DNA from 2 places in the Rothia sp. HMSC065B04 genome. Region 1 is predicted to be linked to the other one. Evidence: predicted binding sites of a transcription regulator. Region 1 holds the regulator's gene; the other holds the start of a gene.
What was found. Region 1 encodes HspR, which represses chaperone genes until heat shock. Its sites were predicted from a motif close to AAGTTGAGTCNNNNNGACTCAACTT; they were not measured.
Positions count from the first base shown of each region.

Region 1 (4,818 bases):
ACCCCCGCCCTTTAAAGAAGGCAGCGGCACGTCTTGCTACGCTTCAACGTCAGCTCTCCCGTAAAAAGCGCGGTAGCAACCGCTACGAAAAGCAACGCATCCGCCTAGCCAAAGCTCACGCCAAGGTACGCAATACAAGGAGCCATTACGCGCATCAGGTAGCAAACAAGGTGGTGGACGAGAACCAAGTCATCGCCCTGGAGAACCTGAATGTGGCTGGTCTGTCGCGTACCCGTTTAGGTAAGTCGGTATTGGATGCCTCATGGGGTTTATTACGCCGTCTGATAGAAGAGAAGGCTGATGAACGTCATCGCATGGTGGTCTTTGCTGACCGGTTTGCCCCCACGTCGCAGCTGTGTTCTGTGTGTGGTGAGCCGGGCGGTAGAAAGCCGCTGAATATCCGTGAATGGGCGTGTACCAAGTGTGGTATGCGCTTAGATCGAGATGCTAATGCGTGTGTGAATATTATGCTCGCCGCAGGACTTGCGGAGAGTTTAAACGAACAGAAGAGGGACGTAAGACGCCTGCTTGCGGGTGCTGTTGCTGTTGACGCTGTTAACCCACCGAGAGCCGCATACCTGTAGGGTATGCGGCTGGCAGGAGTCCTCTTTGTTCGCAAGGAGGAGGAAGTCAACCTCCCTCACGCGGCGTATACACAAAGACGCACAAGTCTATATGGGCGGCTGACCAGCTCAAATGAACTAGAAGCGAGCTAGAACAGCCGAGCTGTTTATCCCAGTGTAGCGGGTTTAGCCGGTTTAGCGCTGCGGCTTCGTATCATCCGCCGTAGCCGACTGGTGACGCTGACGGTACAGCACCACAGCCGAAGAACGCTGACGAGGCGCCGGGCGGGTACCGCGGGCAATATGCACCACGTCGCCACTGGTACCGGCGGCGAACACGCGCTCCGCCAAGCCCAGCTTCACCTTCGCATCCTCAACCTGATGCTGCAGCGCCGCAATCTGCTCCTGCTGATCCTCCACAAGGGACTGCAGCTCAATAATACGGCGAATACCCTCCAGGGAGACGCCCTCCTGCGAGAGCTGCTGAATCTGCTGCAGACGGTTAACGTCACGCTGCGAATAGCGGCGCGCCTTACCGGGCGCACGCGAAGGCTGGACCAGGCCGATGCGGTCATACTGGCGCAGGGTCTGCGGGTGCATGCCCGCCAGCTCAGCCGCCACAGAAATCACGAAAACCGGCCGGTCCACGCTGTGCAGCGGCTTGCCGCTACGGGACTTAGATGATGATTCTCGAGATGCCATGGTTTACTTCGCCTTCTTCAACAGATCCTTACGCGGGTTCTCCTGCGGTGCCAGTTTTACGAACTTATCGAATGCTTCCTGCGCCTCTGCGCTCAGCTCGGTGGGCAGTACAATCTCCGGGATGACCAGCAGGTCGCCGTCGCCGCCCTTAGCCTTGAAGCCGCGGCCCTTAGCGCGCAGTCGGCGGCCGACCTGGCCGGGTGCCAGGCGCAGCTTCACGGTGGATGCGTCGGGCAGAGGCACCTCAATCACTGCGCCGTCGACGGCCTCGGCGAGGGTGACGGGTGCGCGCATAATCAGGTTGTTTCCCTCGCGCGAATACACGGAGTCATCGGAGACGCGCACGGTGACCTTCAGATCGCCGCCGCGCAGACCCTTGCCGCGCAGGCGGACCTTCTGACCGTCCTTAATGCCTGCGGGGATGCGTGCCTCGGTGTGGGAGCCATCCGGCAGGAACACAGTCACGGTTGCGCCGGTGTATGCCTGAGCGAGGCTGATGCGGGTGCTGGTGCTGCTCTCTTCGGGGGCTGCGTGCTGTGCACTGCCGAAGCCGCCGCCGCCCATGCCGCCAAAGTCGGCGCTGGTGAAGCCTGCGGAGCGTCGGGAACCGCCGGCGCTACCGCCGAAGAGGCCGCCGAGCAGGTCGTCAATGTTGATGCCTGCGCCGCCGTTGCTGAAGCCGCCGAATGCGTCCGCGCCGGGGTAGCCGGTGTAGCTGCCACCGCCGAAGCCGCCACCTCCGAATCCGCCCATGCCAGATGCGCCGTAGCGGCGAATCTGGTCGTACTCTTCGCGCTGCTTCTTATCGGAGAGCACGTCGTATGCTTCCGAGATTTCCTTGAACTTCTTCTCTGCTGCGGCGTCGCCGGGGTTCAGGTCCGGGTGGTACTTGCGGGAGAGCTTGCGGTATGCCTTCTTGATGTCGCTTTCGCTTGCGTCTTCGCTGACACCCAGTGCCTTATAAAAGTCGTCGGTTAGCCAGTTTTCACTTGCCATGTTGTGTTTCTCCTTCTGCGGTGATGCGCCGCCCTCCTCGGTTACGGGACGGCTTGCAGGGGCACCGCGTGCTTGTCTTAATGCTCTATATAAAAGTTTAGTCTACTTGACTCAATTTTGAAAGGGCTGGGCCCAAAAAATAGCACCCCTACAAGCCTCTTGACCGCCGCAACAGCTCGCCACAGCCCGGATAAATAACCCTGGCAAACAACAGGGCGGGCACTCCCCCACCAGGGAGAGCACCCGCCCGTCGTTAGTTATTCAGCCAATGCTTAGCCGGCCACCTTACGGTGCGACAGCCACAGCCACCTGAGCGGTACGAACCACACGGTCGTTCACGCGGTAGCCGTAACGCAGAACCATGGAGACATGATCCTCAGCCACCTCGTCGGTGGGCTGCTGCAGAACAGCTTCGTGAATGTTCGGGTCGAAGGCGTCGCCTACTTCACCGAAACGCTCCACACCCTGCTTGCCGAGCAGCTCTTCGAGCTTGGTAGCAATGGAGGCGAAGGGGCCTTCCTGCAGGTCGCCGTGCTTACGTGCGGCGTCGATATCGTCGAGCACCGGCAACAGTGCGCCGACCAGGTCACCGATTACGAAGCCTCGCAGCTGCTCCTTTTCGCGAGCGGTGCGGTTCTTGAAGTTAGTGAACTCTGCCTGCAGGCGAAGCAGGGAGTCCAGGCGCTCCGCGGCGAGTGCCGCATCCGCAGATTCTGCTTCTACGGCGTCCTGGAGCTCAGCCTCGACGGCTTCCGCAGCGTCTTCGGGGCTTTCGACCGATTCAGCTTCGGGGTGGCCTTCCGCTGCGGGGGCGTTGAATGCCTCCTCCAGCGGGTCGGGGGTGGTGTTTTCCTGCTCAGCCATGATTACTTCTTCTCGTCTTCGTCGATAACCTCGGCGTCGACAACGTCCTCATCAGCGGCGGGCTTGGACTCGGATGCCTCAGCCTGTGCTGCTGCGTAGAGTGCCTCACCCAGCTTGGACTGGGATGCCTGCAGCTTCTCGAATGCGGACTTCACTGCTGCGTCGTCGTCGCCCTCGAGTGCCTTCTTCAGCTCGTCGACATCGCCCTGGACCTCGGTCTTGACGTTCTCGGGCAGCTTGTCGCCGTTCTCCTTCAGGAGCTTCTCGACGGAGTATGCGACGGACTCGGCTGCGTTGCGGGTGTCAGCAGCCTCGCGGCGTGCCTTGTCCTGCTCAGCGTGTGCCTCTGCGTCCTTGACCATGCGGTCGATGTCATCCTTGGAGAGGGAGGTGCCGCCGGTGATGGTCATGGACTGCTCAACACCGGTGCCCTTGTCCTTTGCGGAGACGTGGACGATGCCGTTTGCGTCGATGTCGAAGGTAACCTCAATCTGGGGCACGCCACGGGGTGCGGGGGCGATGCCGGTCAGCTCGAAGGTACCCAGGTTCTTGTTGTCGCGAGTGAACTCACGCTCACCCTGGAAGACCTGAATGGTCACGGAGGGCTGGTTGTCCTCTGCGGTGGTGAAGGTCTCGGAACGCTTGGTCGGGATTGCGGTGTTGCGCTCGATCAGCTTGGTCATCACGCCGCCCTTGGTCTCGATACCGAGGGAGAGGGGGGTGACGTCGATCAGCAGAACGTCCTTACGGTCGCCCTTCAGCACGCCTGCCTGTAGTGCTGCACCCATTGCCACGACCTCGTCGGGGTTCACGCCCTTGTTGGGCTCGCGGCCGGTGAGCTCCTTGACGAGCTCAGCAACAGCGGGCATACGGGTGGAGCCACCGACCAGGATGACCTCAGAAATCTCGGAGATGGACACGCCAGCTTCCTTGATTACGTCGAGCACGGGCTTCTTGGTGCGCTCGAGCAGGTCGCGGGTCAGTTCCTCGAACTTTGCGCGGGTCAGCTTCTCATCCAGGTGGATGGGGCCTTCGGGGGTCACGGACAGGTACTGCAGGGAGATGTTGGTGCTAGAAGCGCTGGACAGCTCCTTCTTAGCCTGCTCAGCTGCCTCCTGCAGACGCTGCAGAGCAATCTTGTCCTTGGACAGGTCAGCGCCGGTGTTTGCCTTCACCTGTGCGAGCAGCCACTCGACGACGCGGTGGTCCCAGTCGTCACCACCGAGGCGGTTGTCACCGCTGGTTGCGCGAACCTGGATGGTGGAGAAGCCGTCGTCGTCCTTGCCAACTTCCAGCAGGGAGACGTCGAAGGTACCGCCACCGAGGTCGAAGACCAGGATGAGCTCGTCTTCCTTACCCTTGTCCAGGCCGTATGCGAGTGCTGCGGCGGTGGGCTCGTTGACGATACGCAGGACGTTCAGGCCTGCGATCTCGCCGGCTTCCTTGGTTGCCTGACGCTCAGCGTCGTTGAAGTATGCCGGGACGGTGATGACAGCGTCGGTGACGGTGTCGTTCAGGAATGCCTCTGCGTCGCCCTTCAGCTTCATGAGGATACGAGCGGAGATTTCCTGCGGGGTGTACTTCTTGCCGTCAATCTCGGTGGTCCAGTCGGTGCCCATGTGGCGCTTGACGGAGGAGATGGTGCGGTCGACGTTGGTCACTGCCTGACGCTTTGCGACGCTACCGACCAGAA
Region 1 covers NZ_KV808408.1:787,626-792,443, forward strand. The annotation lists gene HMPREF2845_RS06385 (RNA-guided endonuclease InsQ/TnpB family protein) at 1-584, shown strand, start outside; gene HMPREF2845_RS06390 (heat shock protein transcriptional repressor HspR) at 759-1,265, opposite strand; gene HMPREF2845_RS06395 (DnaJ domain-containing protein) at 1,269-2,261, opposite strand; gene HMPREF2845_RS06400 (nucleotide exchange factor GrpE) at 2,547-3,125, opposite strand; gene dnaK (molecular chaperone DnaK) at 3,128-4,818, opposite strand, start outside.

Region 2 (4,818 bases), on a different contig from region 1:
GTGCAGGCCGTCCACGTTCTGCGTGATGACGCCACTGATAGCACCCAACTGCTCCAGCTCAGCGAGCGCATAGTGGGCGCGGTTCGGTTCGGCGCGGCGCATGCGGCGCCAACCTACGTAGGAGCGCGCCCAGTAGCGTTGGCGGGCGGCGTCATCGTAGCGGAATTCCTGGTATGTCATGGGTCGGTGATCGTGCAGGGATCCGCCGGGGCCACGATAGTCGGGGATGCCGGATTCGGTGCTCACGCCGGCACCGGTGAGCACGAGAACCTTACCCGCCTTGAGCAGGCGCGCGATACCTTCGGCAGCGTACTCCTCATCGTGCGGGGTGGCGTTCTCGGAGACAACTCGCTGAATGGAGCGGATCGCGGCACGGTGCACGGAGGCGATTTCTTCGCGCTGTTCACCGGCTGCGGCGAAGTTCTGTTGGTCAGTCCAGCGGTCCATTCTTCTCCTATGCTCTGTGCTCAATACTTTAATGTGCTCAATACGTTAAACGGCTGTGGGGCACCCTCCATTTCGAGGGTACCCCACAGCCTATTTCTTATGGTTTCGAACTGGCAAACTCAGCCACAGGCTAAGCCCGCCGAGCCAATCGGCTCCGTCCAGCCAGCCGGTTGAGTTTTAGTCCTCAGCCTTCTGCTCACGCTCGGAGGTCACCGACAGGCCGTCGCTGGCAACGTCCGGGTTCACGTCCACGGTCACGGTGTCGCCGTCGTGGATTGCACCGGAGAGGATGCCTCGAGCCAGGCGGTCGCCAATCTCGCGCTGTACCAGGCGGCGCAGCGGGCGGGCACCGAATGCCGGGTCGTAGCCGGTCTTACCCAGCCACTCCAGAGCGGCGGGGGTGACGTTCAGGGTGAGGCGGCGGTCCTCCAGACGCTTAGCCATGCTCTTGATCTGCAGGCCCACAATCTGGCCCAGGTTCTCAGCCGACAGGGGCTGGAACATGATGATGTCGTCCAGTCGGTTGAGGAACTCGGGGCGGAATGCCTGGTGCACAACCTCCAGCGCCTTCTCGGAGCGCTCGTCGAAGGGCAGGTCCTGGTTGACCAGGTACTGCGAACCGAGGTTCGAGGTCAGGATCAGGATGACGTTGCGGAAGTCCACGGTGCGGCCCTGGCCGTCGGTCAGGCGGCCGTCATCGAGTACCTGCAGCAGGATGTCGAAGACCTCGGGGTGTGCCTTCTCGACCTCGTCGAGCAGGACCACCGAGTAGGGGCGACGGCGTACAGCCTCGGTCAGCTGACCGCCCTCTTCGTGGCCGACGTATCCGGGAGGGGCACCGACCAGGCGGGACACGGTGTGCTTCTCGGAGTACTCGCTCATGTCGATACGCACCAGGGCACGCTCGTCATCGAACTGGAACTCAGCCAGTGCCTTAGCCAGCTCGGTCTTACCAACACCGGTCGGGCCCAGGAACAGGAAGGAACCAATCGGGCGGTTCGGGTCGGAAATACCGGCGCGGGCGCGGCGCACAGCGTCAGAGACAGCGACCACTGCGGCTTCCTGGCCGATAAGGCGGGCACCGATGCGCTTCTCCATTTCGAGCAGCTTCTCGGACTCGCCCTGCATCATGCGACCTGCGGGAATGCCGGTCCAGGAGGAGATCACCTCGGCAATATCGTCCGCGGTAACCTCTTCGGAGACCATGGACTCGCTCTTGGCGGTGTCCTCGGCGCGCTGTGCTTCTTCCAGCTCAGCCTGCTTCGCGGGAATTTCACCGTAGAGCAGGCGAGATGCCTCGGCGAGGTTACCCTCGCGCTGTGCAACCTCTGCGCGGGAGCGCAGCTCGTCAATCTCAGTCTTGAGGTCACCCACGCGGTTCAGGTTCGCCTTCTCGGCTTCCCAACGGGCGTTGAGGGAGTCGAGCTGTTCCTTCTTGTCAGCCATGTCCTTGCGCAACGCTTCCAGACGCTCCACGGATGCGGGGTCGGTTTCGCCGGCAAGTGCCAGTTCCTCCATGGTGAGGCGGTCCACGGCGCGGCGCAGCTGGTCGATTTCCTCCGGTGCGGAGTCAATTTCCATGCGCAGGCGGGATGCTGCCTCATCAATCAGGTCAATTGCCTTGTCCGGCAGCTGACGGGAGGGAATGTAGCGGTTAGACAGGGTTGCTGCGGCAACCAGCGCGGAGTCAGCAATCTGCACCTTGTGGTGTGCCTCGTAGCGTTCCTTCAGACCGCGCAGAATACCGATGGTGTCATCTACGCTGGGCTCGCCCACGTACACCTGCTGGAAGCGGCGCTCCAGGGCGGGGTCCTTCTCGATGTTCTCGCGGTACTCGTCGAGGGTGGTGGCACCGATCAGGCGCAACTCGCCTCGGGCGAGCATGGGCTTGAGCATGTTGCCTGCGTCCATGGAGCCTTCGGATGCGCCAGCACCGACAACGGTGTGAATCTCGTCGATGAAGGTCACAATCTGGCCCTCGGACTTCTTGATTTCTTCGAGGACTGCCTTCAGGCGCTCCTCGAATTCACCGCGGTACTTTGCGCCTGCAACCATGGAGCCCAGGTCCAGGCTGATGAGGGTCTTGCCGCGCAGGGATTCGGGCACGTCGCCGGAAACCATGCGCTGTGCCAGGCCTTCCACGACGGCGGTCTTACCGACGCCGGGCTCACCAATCAGAACGGGGTTGTTCTTGGTTCGGCGGGAGAGCACCTGCACGACGCGGCGAATCTCAGAGTCGCGGCCGATGACCGGGTCAAGCTTGCCTGCGCGGGCAATGGCGGTCAGGTCGGTGCCGTACTTTTCGAGAGCCTGGAAGGTGCCCTCGGGGTCGGGGGTGTCCACGGTGCGGTCTCCTCGGACGTTGGGGATGGTCTGTGCGATGAGCTCTGCGGTAGCGCCGAGCTTGTGCATTGCTTCAGCGGTGCTATCGGTTCCGCTGGCAATGCCCAGCAGAATCATTTCGGTAGAAACGTAGGTATCTCCGAATCCCTGGGCGCGGGTCTGTGCCGCCTGCAGAGCGGAGAGCGCGGCACGGCTGAGGGAGGCGTTCTGCACGGAGGCACCGGATGCCTTCGGCAGCTTCTTGATTTCAGCGGATGCCGCCTCGGAGATAGCGTCCACATCCAGGCCTGCAGCCTTGAGGACTGCTACGGCGACGCCTTCGCGCTGGTCCATGAGGGCCTTGAGGATGTGTGCGGTTTCAATAGTGGGGTTGCCGGCGGTTTGAGCATTAGTATTTGCCGCCGAGATGACTTCTTGACTCTTGGTGGTGAACTTGTTGTCCATGATGTTCCTTTCGCATTTCGAGGGGCTTATCCTATGCGCCCCTGCATTACATAACTTGAGTCTACTCCACTCAATTATGTTTCGCAAGCCTCCTGCAAAAAAATTTTCATATTTTTCACCCCACCTCACCCCACCTCACACCCCTGACCCCCAAACAAAAGCCCCGGACAAAAGCCCCAGTCAAAACCGCATTGTTATACTGACCGGACTGGGTACTTGCGAGGCTGGGTGCTTGCGGGCTCCCACAACAATCACAGTCACGAATGGGGACCCACATGAAAATACTGGTTCTAGGTGCAACCGGCCGCACCGGCTACCTCTTCACCCGCAAAGTACTAGAACAGGGGCACACCGTCACCGCCTATGTGCGCAACCCCCATAAGGCGCGAACACTACTGGGAACCCACCCGAACCTCACGATTACCCCCGGCATTCTAGATGATGCCGAGCGACTCGCCGCAGTATCCTCCGGACAGGACGTCATGGTGAGCATCCTGGGGCAGAAAGCCACGGTGCGAGAATTTCTCTCCTCCACGTTCATGCAGGAGCGCCTGCCTCTCATCATGGAGGCGGTCACGGGCGCAGGCGTGAAGCACTGCGTTCTGATGAGCGCCTACGGTGTGGGCGATACGGTACGGACCGCATCCCTCCCCATGCGCCTGGTGTGCAAGGTCATCATGCGCGGCATTTTTACCGACAAGGTTAAGGCGGACGCCCTGGTTGTCGAATATCAGCCGTATATTTCGCGTGCTCATCCGGGCAGGCTGACCGACAAGCCCGGTAAGGGCGGGGTGAAGGTGTTTGATATGGCGAGCGTCGAGCGAACTCCGGGCATTCCGACGATTGCCCGTGAAGACGTTGCCGATGCGCTGCTCACTATCGCCAAGAACCCCCAGAACGCGGGTACGGATTTTTTGGTGACGATTGGGGACGCCGTGCTACGCTCGCCCCAGAAATAAACCGGTAGGCTTAATGACATGACGACTACGAACACCTTCCCCGCCGCCATTCTCTTCGACCACGACGGAACCCTCGTCGATACCGAACCCGTATGGGCTGCCGCAAAGGTTGCTCTCACCGCAGAATTTGGCGGCACCTGGACCGAGCAGGACACCCTCGACTGCCTGGGCCTATCCATGCAGTTCACCCTGGATCGCCTGCGCGAGCGCGGCGTAAACCTGCCAGACGAGGAGATTAACGATCGACTGGTGGCGAAGGTGCACGAAACCCTGGCGCAGCAGCCGGTCGAATTCCTGCCCGGCATTGAGCGCTTCCTCTCGGAGGTTCGCGACGCGCAGATTCCGGCGGCAGTCGTCACGAATGCGACCACTTCCGTGGCTCGCCGCACCGCGGATGCGGCACCCGAGGGCACGTTCTCGGTGGTTATTGGCAATGATGAGACCACCCACCCCAAGCCGAACCCGCAGCCCTATCTTTTGGCGGCGGAGCGTCTGGGTGTTGATCCGACTCAGTGCGTGGCTCTTGAGGACTCCCCGTCGGGCGTGCGCAGTGCGACCGCGGCGGGTATGCGTGTCATTGTTGTGCCGGGCGAGCTGGAGGTTCCGGCGGAGCTGGGCACCGTGC
Region 2 covers NZ_KV808406.1:314,792-319,609, reverse strand. The annotation lists gene HMPREF2845_RS01420 (Sir2 family NAD-dependent protein deacetylase) at 1-447, opposite strand, end outside; gene clpB (ATP-dependent chaperone ClpB) at 625-3,234, opposite strand; gene HMPREF2845_RS01410 (NAD(P)-dependent oxidoreductase) at 3,510-4,193, shown strand; gene HMPREF2845_RS01405 (HAD family hydrolase) at 4,212-4,818, shown strand, end outside.
Region 2: a site for HspR is predicted at 3,287-3,311, ahead of clpB (ATP-dependent chaperone ClpB). Genes of this name have one in related genera too.